Regions from separate parts of the Methylobacterium sp. AC433 genome, predicted to be linked through region 1. Evidence: predicted binding sites of a transcription regulator. Region 1 holds the regulator's gene; the other holds the start of a gene.

Region 1 (7,296 bases):
GACCCCGTTCCCGATGTCGATCTACGACAACGTCGCCTTCGGCCTGCGCCTCTACGAGAAGCTGCCCAAGGCCGACCTCGACGTGCGCGTCGAGGAATCCCTGCGCAAGGCCGCCCTCTGGGACGAGGTGAAGGACAAGCTCAAGCAGTCCGGCATGGGCCTCTCCGGCGGCCAGCAGCAGCGCCTCTGCATCGCCCGCACGGTGGCCCAGCGTCCCGAGGTGATCCTGTTCGACGAGCCGACCTCGGCCCTCGACCCGATCTCCACCGGCCGTATCGAGGAGCTGATCGAGCAGCTGCGCTCGGAATTCACCATCGTCATCGTCACGCACAACATGCAGCAGGCCGCGCGCATCTCGCAGTTCACCGCCTTCATGTACCTCGGCGAGCTGGTGGAATTCGGCCCGACGACGCGCATCTTCATGAATCCGGAGAAGCGCCAGACGCAGGACTACATCACCGGCCGCTTCGGCTGATCCTCGGCAGGCCGGAACCGACCCGCGTGGGCCGGTGGCGGCCCGCGCCAGACACCATCAGGGCGGGCACCGGACAGGAGGCCCGATCGAGGAGCACACCCATGCCCGACCACATCGTCACTTCCTACGACACCGACCTCGAAGATCTGCGCCGCTCGATCTCCGAGATGGGCGGCATCGCCGAGAAGATGATGACCGAGGCCGGAGAGGCCCTGGTGCGCCGGGATTCGCCCCTGGCCCAGGCGGTGATTTCCGCCGATACCCGCCTCGACACCCTCCAGCGCGAGATCGAGGAGCGGGCGATCCTGCTCATCGCCCGGCGCCAGCCCCTGGCGATCGACCTGCGCGAGACGGTGACGGCGATCCGCGTCTCGAACGACATCGAGCGCATCGGGGATCTGGCCAAGAACGTCGCCAAGCGCGTGGTCGCGATCGCCGACCAGGTCCAGCCGCAGAAGATCGTCATCGGCGTCCAGCACATGAGCGACCTGGTGCAGGAGCAGCTCAAGGACGTCCTCGACGCCTATGCCAGCCGGGACATCAAGGCCGCCCTCGACGTGTGGGAGCGCGACGACGCCATCGACGCGCTCTACAACTCGCTGTTCCGCGAACTCCTGACCTACATGATGGAGGATCCGCGCAACATCTCGTTCTGCACGCACCTCCTGTTCGTGGCCAAGAACATCGAGCGCATCGGCGACCACACCACCAACATCGCCGAGACGATCCACTACCTCGTCACCGGCGAGAACCTCCTGGCCGAGCGCGAGCGCCCGAAGAACGACGCCTCCAACTACGCCACCGTGGACATGCCCGGCGCGGCCTGAACCCGTGCCGGTCTGATCGAAAGCGCACGATGAGTACGCGTATCCTGATCGTCGAGGACGAGGAGGCCCTCACCCTCCTCCTCCGCTACAACCTCGAGGCCGAGGGATTCATCGTCGACTCGGCCGCGCGCGGCGACGAGGCGGACCTGCGCCTGCAGGAGCAGGTCCCCGACCTCGTCCTGCTCGACTGGATGCTGCCGGCCCTGTCGGGCATCGAGCTCTGCCGCCGCATCCGCGCCCGGCGCGAGACGGAGCGGCTGCCGGTGATCATGCTCACCGCCCGCGGCGAGGAGGGCGACCGCATCCGCGGCCTCGGCACGGGGGCGGACGACTACATCGTGAAGCCGTTCTCGGTGCCCGAGCTCCTCGCCCGGGTCCGTGCCCTGCTCCGCCGGGCCAAGCCCGCCCACGTCGCCAACCTGCTGGTGGCCGGCGACATCGAGCTCGACCGGGTCAGCCACCGCATCCGCCGGGAAGGCCGCGAGATCCATCTCGGGCCGACGGAATTCAAGCTCCTCGAATTCCTGATGCAGAGCCCCGGCCGGGTGTTCTCCCGCGAGCAGCTCCTCGACGGCGTCTGGGGCCACGACGTCTACATCGACGAGCGCACGGTCGACGTCCATGTCGGGCGCCTGCGCAAGGCCCTCAACCGCCCGCGCCAGAGCGACCCGATCCGCACCGTGCGCGGCTCGGGCTACTCCTTCGACGAGATGTTCGAGGCGGAGGCCGAGTAGCTCAGCCGAGCAACTCGGCCGAAGGGCCGGCCCCCGAACGGCCGATTGCGGTCGGCGCCCGGGTTCGCCCTCAGGCGAACAGCATGGTGTCGGTGGGCAGGTGGACGGTGAAGCCCTTGCCCTCGTCGACCCAGTTTGGGCCGGCGGCGCCGTGGTTGATGCCGTTGGCCTCCTCGGCACTGCCAGCGAAGTGATGCTGGCCGGTCTGGGTGTTGTAGAAGCGCTCCAGGGTCAATCCGCCCGACGCACTCGCATCCGCGTAGGCCTCGAAGGCCACGCCCTCGTACTTGTAGCTCGGCGCGGTCTTCAGGACCTGGTCGCGCTCGGCGACGCTCGTCGTGAAGAAGTGGGCGTTCGAGACCGTGTCGAAGAACCGGAACACGTCGACGGTGTCGGCGCCCTTGGCCGGAGTCGCCCAAGGGGTGCCCTCGTAGGTGAACCACGGCAGCGTCTGCTGGATCTGCAGCTTCTCCGCCGTGCTCGTCGTGTAGAAGTGATCGCCCGTATGCGTGTCGTAGAAGCGGTACACCGCCGTGACGGCGCTGGTGACGGGGCTGGCGGTGACGGGGGCCGCCGGGGTCGCCACGACCACCGCCGGGGCGCTCGGCGCGCCGTAGAGGGCCTGGATTCCCGCGATGTCGCCGGCGCCGAGGGTGGTGATGGCGGGATTGAGGATCGCGTTCATCACCTCGGGCTTGGCGTTGTAATGGTCGAGCCCGAGGGCGTGGCCGATCTCGTGCAGGGCGACGACGGCGAGGTCGACGTTCTGGTTGCTGATCACGCGGGCGCCGGAGGCGTGCCAGCCCTCGCCGCTGTCGAAGGTCACGGCGGCGGATTGCATGCGCTGGCCGCTGTAGGAATAGTTGGCGTAGCCCAGGGTGTTGCCGAGGCCGTCGATGCCGCCGAGGGTGAAGTCGATCTGGGCGGTCGCCGTCGAGGCGACCTGCTGGAACGCGATGTTCGCGGCGGTGGCCCAGGTCGCGAAGGCGCCCTGGAGGATGCCGAGGAAGGTGGTCGGGATCGTGCCGTCGACGGCCCAGGTCACGGTGCCACCGCCCGTTCCCGCCGCGCCCGCGCCCCAGCGCGGACCCTCCAGCGCATAATCCCCCATCGGCTCCCCTCCCGTCCGTTCGGGCCAGGGTCGGTCGGAGAGCTTACGATTGCCTTAACCGCACCCGCCGGTGCGGTCCCTCACACGATGCTGCGCACGACGCCGCCGTCGACGCGAAGCGCCGCGCCGCTGGTGGCGCTGGCGGCCGGGCTGCAGATGTAGGCGACCATGCTGGCCACCTCCTCGACGGTGGCGAGGCGGCCGATCAGCGAGGTCGGGCGATGCTCGGCGACGAAGGCGCGGCCCGCGGCGTCGAGGTCGACCTCGCCTCCCGTTCCCGCCTGCCCCTGCGCCATGCTCTTCATGAACTCGGCCACGCCCTCCGACAGGGTCGGGCCCGGCAGCACGCTGTTCACGGTGACGCCGCTGCCGGACACGGTCTCGGCGAGGCCTCGGGCGACGGCGAGCTGCGCGGTCTTCGTCATTCCGTAATGGACCATCTCCACCGGGATGTTCACGCCGGATTCGGAGGAGATGAAGACCACGCGGCCCCAGCCGCGCGTCACCATGCCGGGGGTGTAGGCCCGCGACAGACGCACGCCGCTCATCACGTTGGTGTCGAAGAAGCGATGCCAGTCCTCGTCCGGAATCTCGAAGAAGGGCTTGGGCTCGAAGATGCCGGTGTTGTTCACGAGGATGTCGACGTCCGGCAGACCGGCGACCACGCGGGCCGCGCCGTCCGTGCTGGCGACGTCGCCGGGCGCTCCGATGAAGCCGGCATGGCCGGTCTCCCGCTTCAGGCGCTCGACGGCGTCGCGGACGCGGTCCTGCATGCGCCCGTTGATCGCCACGTTGGCCCCGAGTTCGCCCAGCGCCTTGGCGATGGCGTAGCCGATGCCGCTGGTGGATCCGCTGACGAGGGCGCGCTTGCCGGACAGGTCGAGATGCATGGGATCGTCCTTCGTGAGGGTCTCGGCCCCCGTGCGGCCTGTGACCGCCCGCGGGCCGGGGCCGTGGGAGGCCTTCGTGCGGATCAACGCGCGGGACGGGACCTGGTGCGATCGCCCTCCGTTTCGGCCTTCCGCCTCAGCCCTCCGGCCGCCGCCGCAGGACGCTCGTCACCGCGCCGAGGCTCGCGAGGCCGACGGCGCACCACAGGGTCGCGGCCACCGGGCCGGCCGGCGCGCTTCCCTGGTGCAGCCCGAAGATCACCGCCACCAGGGCGGCGCCGAAGGATTGGCCGGTGAGGCGCGCGGTGGATTGCATGCCGCTCGCCCCGCCGCTGCGGTCGCGCGGGGCGCTGGTGATGATGACCTTGTTGTTGGGAGACTGGAACAGGCCGAAGCCGAGGCCGCACAGCGTGAGGCGCCAGGCGATGTCCAGGTGCGAGGCGCCCTCGGGCAGCAGCGCGGTCGCCGCGAGGCCCGTGGCCATCAGGGCGAGGCCGAGGCCGCCGAGCAGCCCCGGGGCATAGCGGTCGGCGAGGCGCCCCGAGATCGGCGCCATCAGGGCGATGGCGATCGGCCACGGCGTCATCAGGAAGCCGGTCTGCGTCTCGGAGAGGTGCAGCACGTCCTGGAAGTAGAAGGGCAGGGCGACGTAGGCCATCATCTGCGCCGAGAAGGAGGCGATCGAGCTCGCCATCGACAGCGCGAAGGCCGGGATCCGCAGGAGGTCGACGGGCAGGAGCGGGCGCGCCATCCGGGTCTGCGTCCAGACGAAGACCGCGCCGATCGCCAGAGCCGCACCGATCTCCGCCAGCGCCACGCCCCGCGTCGCCGGGTCGCCGAGGCCGTCGACGCCGATGATGAGGAGCCCGAAGGTCAGGGCGTTGAGCACGGCGCTGCGAAGGTCGAAGCGCCCGCCGCTCCGGGGCGTCACCGGGAGGGTGCGGGCGCCCACCGTCAGCGCCACGAGACCCACCGGCAGGTTGACGAGGAACAGCCAGGGCCAGGTCGCCACGGACAGGATCGCGGCCGCCACCGTCGGCCCTGCGGCGGAGGCCATCGCCACCACCAGGGCGACGTTGCCGACGCCGCGCCCGATCAGCCGGTGCGGGTAGATGAAGCGCACCAGGGCGATGTTCACGCTCATGATCCCGGCCGCCCCCAGCCCCTGGGCGATCCGCGCCGCCACCAGCCAGTCGAGGGTGGGGGCGAAGGCGCAGGCCACCGAGGCCGCCGTGAACAGGACGAGGCCGGTGAGGTAGACCCGGCGATAGCCGAGGATGTCGCCGAGGGACGCGAGCGGGAGCAGCGCGGCCGTCACCGCGATCTGGAAGCTGTTGGTCACGAAGATCGCCGCGGAGGGCTCGACCGCGAGGTCCTTGGCGATCACCGGCAGGGCGACGTTGACGATCGCTCCGTCGAGCACCGCCATGGTCATGGCGAGGCCGATCGCCAGGAGCGCCAGCATGCGCTCGCGCACCGGCAATCCGTCCGTCACGGGCTCCGCCGCGGCGCTGGGGGCATGCTTCGTCATGGGCGGACCCCTGGGACGCTGCGGCGGGTTTCGCAAGGGCCGGCGCGACTCGGCGTGTCCTTTGTCACCTCGATCCGGCGGTCCGCGGCCGGAACCTGCGCTATGTCGGACGGGACGCGCCCGACCGCGCGCCGCTGCCGGGAACCCACATGGACGCGCTCCTCAAGATCTCCGCCCTCCTGCTGGCGGCCCAGATGTCCCTGGCGCCTGTCTCCGCCCAGACCGCCGGGACGGACGCCGCACCCCTCGGCATCGGGCTCGAAGGCTTCGCCTATCCCTACCCGGTCTTCTTCCTCGAGCGGATGCGCGACGGCGAGCGCCAGCGCCTCGCCTACATGGACGTGGCCGCCGAGGGTCAGGCCAACGGGCGCACCGTCCTCCTCCTGCACGGGCGCAATTTCCCGTCGAGCTACTGGCAGCCGGTGATCCAGGCGCTCACCCGCGCCGGCTACCGTGTGGTCGCTCCGGACCAGCTCGGCTTCGGCAAGTCGGCCAAGCCCGTGGGGGCCTACACCTTCGACGCGATGGCGGCCGACACCGTGGCGCTGCTCGATTCCCTGAGCCTGCCGCGGGTCGACGTGGTGGCCCATTCCATGGGCGGCATGCTGGCGGTGCGCCTGACCCGCAACGCCCCGACGCGGGTCAACAGCCTCGTGCTCGAAGCACCGATCGGCCTGGAGGATTACCGGTTCACGGTGCCGCCGGTCTCCGACGCCACCCTGCTGCGCCTGGAGGGCGACGCCACCGCGGAATCCTACCGGCGCCAGCTCATGACCAACTACGCCCTGTCGCTGCCGGCCTCGGCCATCGAGCCCTTCGTGTCCCTGCGCGAGCGGGTGAAGGGCTCGGGCGAGTATCCGCGCTGGCTCCAGTCCTTCGTCAATTCCTACCAGGCGATCTGGGGCCAGCCGGTGGTGCACGAGATCCCGCTGATCCCGGTCCCGACCCTCTTCATCATGGGCGAGAACGACCACAACGCGCCCGGCAAGCCCTTCGCGCCGGAAGCCCTGCGGGCGGGGATGGGGCGCAATGCCGAGCATGCGCGGACGCTGGCCGGCCAGATGCCGAGCGGCCGCGCGGTGGTCCTTCCGGGCATCGGCCACCTCGTCCACATGGAGGCCACGGACCAGTTCAACAGCCTGACGCTCGAATTCCTCGACGGGCACTGAGCGCCGGGCCACCGCAACGGGAGACACGTCATGGGCATGGATGTCGGGATGATCGGCCTCGGCCGGATGGGCCGCGGCATGGCGGCGAGCCTGGTCCGGGCCGGGCACAGGGTGCGGGTCTGGAACCGCTCGGCCGGCGCGGCCGACGGGCTGGCCGGGGTCACGCCGGTGGCGCGCGCCGCCGAGGCCTTCGCGGGGGATGCGGCGATCACCATGCTGGCCGACGACGCGGCCCTGCGCGCGGTGATCGTCGAGGGCGGCCTCCTCGACGGCGGGACCCGCCCGGGCCTCCACCTTTCCATGAGCACGATCTCGGTGGCCCTGGCCCAGGACCTCGCCGCCATCCACGCCCGGGCCGGCGTGCCCTACATCGCCGCCCCGGTCTTCGGACGCCCGGACGTCGCCGAGGCCGGCGCCCTGAACATCGTGGCGGCCGGAGACCCGGAGGCGGTGGCGCGGGCGCAGCCGCTCCTCGACGCGATGGGCGCCCGGACCTGGGGCTTCGGCTCGGAGCCGCACCGCGCCAACGCGGTCAAGCTCGCGGGCAACTTCATGCTGA
Region 2 (7,296 bases), 240 kb from region 1:
ACAGCACGACGCCGGAGCGGCCCTTCATCATCTGTGCGCCGACGTCGAGGGAGGCGAACAGGGGGTAAAACGGCGAGGTCGAGGCGTGGACCAGGAAGGTCTCGTTGAAGCGCCGGTGCTCGATGCGCCGGGTCTGGCCGCGGATATGGCTGTCCTTGGTGTGGATCTGAGAGGCCTGGGAGAAGCTCGCCAGCTGCTTGTGGGTCGACTGGGTGGCGATGATGCCGGGCGAGGTCTCGTCGAGCCCCTTGAGTCCCATGGCGAAGCGGCCGGCGAAGAGCGGGTGGAACTTCATGAAGCCCGCCCAGGCCTCGTCGAAGAGGATGTAGTCGCAGAGATGCCCGATCTTATCGAGGATCATCTGCGCGTTGTAGATCGTGCCGTCGTAGGTGCACTGCTCGATCACCGCGACGCGGAACGGGCGCTCGCGCCGCCAGGCCTCCTTGTCGGTGATCAGCGGGTTGTCGCGAATCTTCTGGCGGATGACGGTCTCGTCGAGGGCCTCGTGGTACATCGGGCCGATCAGGCCGTAGGCGTTGCGGTCGGTCTCTAGGAAGACGGGTATCGCGCCGCCGAGGAACAGCGCCCCGTGATGCGCGGCCTTGTGGTTGTTGCGGTCGAACAGCACGAGGTCGCCCTCGGCCACCAGGGCGGAGAGCACGATCTTGTTGGAGGCCGAGGTGCCGTTGAGGACGAAGTAGGTCTTCTCCGCCCCGAAGATGACGGCAGCCTCCTTCTGCGCCTTCAGGGCCGGGCCCTCGTGGACGAGGAGGTCGCCGAGATCGAGCACCGAGTTGTCGAGATCGTCGCGGAACACCGCCTCGCCGAGATGCTCGACGAAGATGCGCCCGATCGGCGAGCGGTTGTAGAAGATGCCGCCATTGTGGCCCGGGCAGGTCCAGAGCTGGTTGCCCTGCTCGGCGTAATCGACCAGCGCGCCGAAGAACGGCGTCTTCAGGGTCTCGGCATACTGCTTCACCCGGCTCACCAGGCCACGGGCGATGTAGTCCGGGGTCTCCTCGGCGAGGAAGATGTAGCCGTCGATGAAGTCCAGCACCTCGACGGGGATGTCCTCCAGGCGCTTGCGGCGGACCATGATGACGATGGGCATCTCCAGCCCGCGCTTCCTCATGAGGTTGATGAGTGCGGCCGCCTTGCCGTCGAGGCCGCGCTTGCCCCAATCCACCACCATGCAGCCGATGGCCGAATCGGTCTGGACCGCGATGGCCGCGTCCTCGACGCGCCGGGCCCGCACCACCTCGAAGCCGAGCTTCTCCACGGAGCCGATGATCTGCTGGACGCGCACGCCCTCGAGATCGTCCGGGTCGAAGTTCGGCGCGCACATCAGGACGGTGAAGCGGCGAAAGAAATCCATGCGGAAAAGGCTCCCAGGGGCGTTTGGCGCACCGTTCGCGACGGGACGTGACGCTTCGATGACGATCTTGCGGCGGTCGCGGTGTTTTCTGGCTCCGCGCGGCGCGACGGGGAGCCGGCTTACGATCAGCCGCGCCGTTTGACGAGCCCGAGGCGGCGGATCACGCCGTAGACCGCCAGGGCCGCCGCCGCACAGATGACGAGGGCGAGGAACGAGCCGTTCTCGAAATCGCCGAGGAACAACCCCTTGGTGTTCATGCCGAACACGCCGGTCACCAGGGTCGGCGGCAGGAAGAGGGCGGTGAGGATCGAGAGGGTGAAGAGCTGGCGGTTGGTCTCGGCCGCCGTGCGCCCGGCGATCTCGTCCTGCAGCAGGCGGCTGCGCTCGGACAGGACCAGCATGTCGCGGTGAAGCGAATCGAGGCGCTGGACCACCCGGGCGGCCATGGTCACCACCGCCTCCGGCAGGGCGTCGTCCTCTTCCTCGGTCTCGGATTCGAGGCGGTGGAAGACCGCACTGAGGCCGGCGAGCTGCCTATGCTGGCGCACGGCCTGCCGGCGGATCGGCGCCAGCGGTCGGGGATCGTCGGGCTGATCCTCGTCGAGCATCCGGTCCTCAATGGCGTCGAGGGCGTCGGAGAAGCGCCGGGCAGAGGCGTCGAGGGAGGCGGCGACGCCGGTGACGAACATCTCGAGGAGTCCCGCCGGGCTGGAGACGCGCCGCCCGGCCAGAACCGCGTCGCGGGCGGCTTCCGCCGCGGCGGTGGCGTGCCGTCGTCCGCTCACGAGGAGGCGCGCGCCCAACACGCAATGCAGGCGCCCGGCCGGCTCGTCCTCGATCCGGCCGCCGAATTCGCGCTCCCGATCGGCGATCACGAGGCCGAGATCGGCGCCCTCAATCACCACGCGCTGATGCCCGTCGCGGGCGAAGGTGGCGGCGGCGAGCGCGGGCGGGCCGAGGCGCCCGGCGGCGATCAGCCCGTCGAGGCGTGCATCGACGAGGTCGAGATGCAGCCAGAGGAATCCCTCGGCGACGGGCGCCGGCAGGCCGCCATCCGCCTCCAGCAGGCGCCCGCGCCCTTCCGCGTCGAACGCGATCGCGAAGAGCAGGCACGGGAGGGCGGTGGTATCGGTGAGAAGGCGCTGCATGCGGCCGGCCCTGTTGCCGGCAAACCGCCGACGGTCGCCGCGCTGGATCGCAAGCGCGGGCGACACTGTCATGACGGTGGCCGGTACCGGAGATGGGGAGGCGACCGCCCGCGCGCTCCTCTCCCGACAAAGCGGCGAAGGGAGGCACGCCGTCATGGGCGATCCGTCCGGGGCGAGCAGCGGTGGATGCCGCCACTTCCCCCGCGACAAGCGGCCCGGCATCGGGCTTGCTCCGCTTGAGCCAGAACAGCGGGGCGGCATGGTCGAGAAACTTTTCCACGCGGGCGCGAGCCTGGCCCTGCTGCTGGCCGTCGCGGTGCTGTTCTCGACGAATCGGCGGGCGATCTCGCCGCGGGTGGTGCTCTCGGCCCTGGCGCTGCAGGTGGCGCTCGGCGCCCTGGTGCTGTTCATCCCGGCGGGCCGCATGGGCCTCGCCGCGGCGGCTTCCTTCGTCCAGACCGTGCTGAATTACGGCGACCGGGGCACCGCGTTCCTGTTCGGCGGCCTCGTCGAGCCGCGCATGTTCGAACTGTTCGGCGGCAGCGGCTTCATCCTGGCCCTGCGCATCCTGCCGCAGATCCTCTACGTCTCGGCGCTGATCGCGGTGCTCTACCATTTCGGCGTGATGCAGGCGGCGGCGCGGGCCATCGGCACCGTGCTGCAGCGGGTGATCGGCACGTCGCGGATCGAGACCTTCTCGGCGGTGATCACCATCGCGATCGGCCAGAGCGAGATCGCCATCGCCCTGCGTCCGTTCCTGATGGCCCTGACCTCGGCCGAGCTGTTCGCCGTGATGTCGAGCGGGGCCGCGTCCACGGCGGGCACGATTCTCGCCGGCTACGCGGCCCTCGGCGTGCCGATGGAGTACCTGCTGGCGGCCAGCGCCATGGCGGTGCCGGGCGGCCTCCTCTTCGCCAAGATCCTGGTGCCGACGACGGAGCCGAGTCGGGTCACCTCCACGCGGGTCACCTTCGCGGAGACGCGGGCGGTCAACGTCATCGAGGCGGCGGCCGACGGCACCCAGAAGGGGCTGGCCGTGGCGGTGTCGGTGGGGGCGATGCTGATCGCGTTCACAGGCCTGATCGCCCTGCTGAACGGGTTCATGGGCTGGGCCGGGGGTCTCGCCGGCTATCCCGCCCTGAGCCTGGAGGGCATCCTCGGCGCGGTGTTCGCACCCCTAGCCTGGCTGATGGGCGTGCCCTGGGAGCAGGCCGGCCTCGTCGGCGGGGCGCTGGGCCAGAAGATCGCCTTCAACGAGTTCCTGGCCTATGCGCAGCTCTCGCCGGTGCTGAAGGGCGGCAACCTGGACCCGCGGACGGCCGCGATCCTGTGCTTCGCGCTCTGCGGCTTCGCCAACCTGACTTCGGTGGCCATCCAGCTCGCGAGCCTCGCCAGCCTCGCACCGGAGCGCAGGGCGGAGATCGCCCGGTTCGGCCTGCGCGCGATCCTGGCCGGCACCCTGTCCAACCTGACGAGCGCGACGCTCGCCGGGTTGTTCATCGGTGCCTGACGGCTGTGCCGGCCGGGACGGGCGTGGAGAGGCTCATGCGGCGGCGAGCTTCGCCGCCTTGACCTTCGCGGGACCGGCCTTGGTGATGGCCGTGAGCGGCAGCTCGATGTCGATGTCGAGCGTCGACATGTCCTGGCCGCGGTCGAGGCGGATCTGGACCTTGTCGCTGTTGACCTCGACGTGCTTGGCGATGACCGCGAGGATCTCCTCGCGCAGCACCATCACGAGATCGGAGCCGCCGACCCCCGCCCGTTCATGGGCGAGGATGAGTTGGAGGCGGTCGCGGGCGACCGGCGCCGAACCGCGCCGGTTGAACATGTTGAGGAGGCTCATGCTGCCCTCCGGGTGAAGAGTTTGTCGAGGAAGGACTTCTTGTCGGTGGGGACCGACATCGGGACCGCATCGCCGTTGAGGCGGCGCACGGCGTCGGTGTAGGCGCGGGCCGGGGCGCAGAGCGGGTTGTTCAGGGTCACCGGGCAGCCGACGTTGGAGGCGCGCAGGACTTCCATGCTCTCCGGGATGATGGCGAGCAGCGGGATCGAGAGGATCTCGAGCACGTCCTCGATCTTGAGCATGTCGCCGCGATCGGCCCGGGCAGGGTCGTAGCGGGTGAGGATCAGGTGCTTGTCCATCGTCTCGCCGCGCTCGGCCTTGAGCGTCTTGGAGTCGAGCAGGCCGATGATGCGATCGGAATCGCGCACCGAGGAGACCTCGGGGTTGGTCACCACCACGGCGACGTCGGCGTGGCGCATGGCCAGCGTGGCGCCGCGCTCGATCCCGGCCGGGGAGTCGCAGATCACCCAGTCGAACTTCTCGCGAAGCTCGTCCATGACGCGGGCGACGCCCTCGTCGGTGAGCGCATCCTTGTCGCGGGTCTGCGAGGCGGGCAGCAGGTGGAGCTTCTCCAGGCGCTTGTCGCGGATGAGGGCCTGGTTGAGCTTGGCGTCGCCGTTGACCACGTTGATGAGGTCGTAGACGACGCGCCGCTCGGCGCCCATCACGAGGTCGAGGTTGCGCAGGCCGACGTCGAAGTCGACCACCGCCACGCTCTTGCCGGCCTGCGCGAGCGCCGCGCCGAGGGCCGCGGTCGTCGTCGTCTTGCCGACGCCGCCCTTGCCAGATGTCACGACCAGAACTTTGGCCATATGAGCTGTCTCCTCAATCCAAGGATGCGAATTTGATGGCGCCGCCATCGAGCCAGATTTGCACGGCCTTGCCGCGCAGGTGGTTGCCCATCTCCTCGGCCGTGCGGACGAGGCGGTCGATGCCGAGAAGTTCGGGCTCGAACTTGCGGCAGCAGATGCGGGCGCGGGGGTTGCGGGCGGCGCCGGCGATGGCCCGGCCGCGCAGAGCGCCGTAGACGTGGATGGAGCCACCGGCGAGGATCTCGGCGCCGGAGGAGACCGACCCCATGACGGTGACGTCGCCGGTGGGGTGGACGATGGATTGCCCGGACCGGACCGACCCCTCGATGGTGAGGGAGGTCGTCGCCGGCTCGGGCGGCGCCGGCGGCACCTCGGGCTCCGGCTCCAGCTGGGCCGGGATTTCGATCGTGCTCGAGGGCCGTCCCTGGACGAGGAGCGGCGGGCGCCCGGGTCCGAGGAGCGACAGGTCCGTGCCCTCGATGCCGAGGATGCGGATCTGCCGGCTGCCGAGTTCGGCGAGCAGGCTGTCGAGGTCCGGCGCGGCGGGCGCCAGCCCCGCCACGTCGAGGATCAGGGCGCGCCCGTCGAACAGGGTCGGCGAGCGCTTGAGCGCTTCGTCCAGATCGGCGAACCAATCGGGAAGCGGAGTCTCCGGGGCCAGCACCAAGGACTTGAAGGCGCGGCCGCGAAGCTGAACGGGTCTGCGGGGAGGGCTTGTGTCAGTCACGGGCTCTCGCGATTCCTTACCAGACCATTGATGCCCGGTATGGTTACCGCTTCGTTAACAACCCGTGTTCAAAGGATTAAAGGCGCACATTTTCCTCTGATCCGGTGATCCAGGGATCCGGTGGGCACGCCAAACGCAGCGGCCCCGGACGGGACGCGCAACGGCCTCGGCCTGTCGCGCGCCCCGTCCGGGGCCGGTTCCGTCTCGGAGGGTCGTCGCCCGAGCGACGCCCGCAATTCACCGCGTGGTGGGCAGGAGCCAGTTCGGCAGCCACATGGCGATGCCGGGCACGAGGCAGAGGATCAGGATCGCCACCGCCATCAGGATCACGAAGGGCAGCGTGCCCCAGATGATGTCCTTCAGCGGGATGTCGGGGGCGATGTTCTTGATGACGAAGATGTTGAGGCCCACCGGCGGGTGGATCAGGCCCATCTCCATGGTGATGGTCATCACGACGCCGAACCAGACGAGGTCGAACCCGGCGGCCTTCAGCGGCGGCAGGATGATCGGCGCCGTCATCAGGATGATCGAGACCGGCGGCAGGAAGAAGCCCAGCAGGATCACGAGGCCGAGGATCGTCACCAGCAGCACCCACTTCGACAGCTGCATCGCCACGATCGCGGCCGCCGCCGATTGCGAGATGTGCAGGTAGCTCATCACGTAGGCGTAGAGGAGCGACATGCCGATGATGAGCATCAGCATGGTTGATTCCCGCAGGGTCGCGGTCAGGATCGGGCTGACGTCGCGCGGACGCCAGACGCCGTAGATGACCGCGATCAGGCCCAGCGCCAGGAGGCCGCCGAGGCCCGCCGTCTCCGACGGGGTGGCGTAGCCGCCGTAGAGCGCCACCATCACGCCGGTGAGCAGGATCACGAAGGGCAGCACCCGCGGCAGCGTCGAGAAGCGCTGGCGCATGCTGTAGGTATCCTCCGCGAGGATCGCCGAAGCGGTGCCGTTCCGCTCGTAGGCGATCTTCGCGGCCGCGTATTCCGAGCGGAAGCGGTAGACCGACCAGGTCGCGAACAGCCCGACGAGGAGGAGGCCCGGCCCGATGCCGGCGAGGAACAGGCGTCCCAGCGACTGCTCGGCCGCCACTGCGTAGAGGATCATGGTGATCGAGGGCGGCAGCAGGATGCCGAGGGTGCCGCCCGCCGCGATGATGCCGGCGGCGAAGCCCGGCGAGTAGCCGCGCTTGCGCATCTCTGGGATGCCGGCCGAACCGATGGCCGAGCAGGTCGCAGGGCTTGAGCCCGCCATGGCGGCGAAGAGCGCGCAGGCGAAGACGTTGGCGATGCCGAGGCCGCCGGGGATGCGGTGCATCCAGGCATGCATGGCCGAGTAGAGGTCCTGGCCGGCCTTGGATCGCCCGATCGCCGCGCCCTTCAGGATGA

The links. Region 1 encodes PhoB, which activates phosphate uptake and scavenging genes when phosphate is short. Its sites were predicted from a motif close to TGTCATNNANCTGTCAT; they were not measured.
Region 2: the regulator PhoB is predicted to act here: its motif matches at 2,583-2,599, upstream of AC0IWM_RS01925 (CorA family divalent cation transporter).

Annotation. Positions count from the first base shown of each region.
Region 1 covers NZ_CEEDBN010000001.1:636,743-644,038, forward strand. The annotation lists gene pstB (phosphate ABC transporter ATP-binding protein PstB) at 1-475, shown strand, start outside; gene phoU (phosphate signaling complex protein PhoU) at 577-1,302, shown strand; gene phoB (phosphate regulon transcriptional regulator PhoB) at 1,332-2,036, shown strand; gene AC0IWM_RS03110 (matrixin family metalloprotease) at 2,107-3,147, opposite strand; gene AC0IWM_RS03115 (SDR family NAD(P)-dependent oxidoreductase) at 3,228-4,037, opposite strand; gene AC0IWM_RS03120 (MFS transporter) at 4,174-5,568, opposite strand; gene AC0IWM_RS03125 (alpha/beta fold hydrolase) at 5,718-6,737, shown strand; gene AC0IWM_RS03130 (NAD(P)-dependent oxidoreductase) at 6,774-7,296, shown strand, end outside.
Region 2 covers NZ_CEEDBN010000001.1:394,802-402,097, reverse strand. The annotation lists gene AC0IWM_RS01930 (Orn/Lys/Arg family decarboxylase) at 1-1,375, opposite strand, end outside; gene AC0IWM_RS01925 (CorA family divalent cation transporter) at 1,501-2,523, opposite strand; gene AC0IWM_RS01920 (NupC/NupG family nucleoside CNT transporter) at 2,783-4,033, shown strand; gene minE (cell division topological specificity factor MinE) at 4,067-4,366, opposite strand; gene minD (septum site-determining protein MinD) at 4,363-5,178, opposite strand; gene minC (septum site-determining protein MinC) at 5,192-5,905, opposite strand; gene AC0IWM_RS01900 (TRAP transporter large permease) at 6,143-7,296, opposite strand, start outside.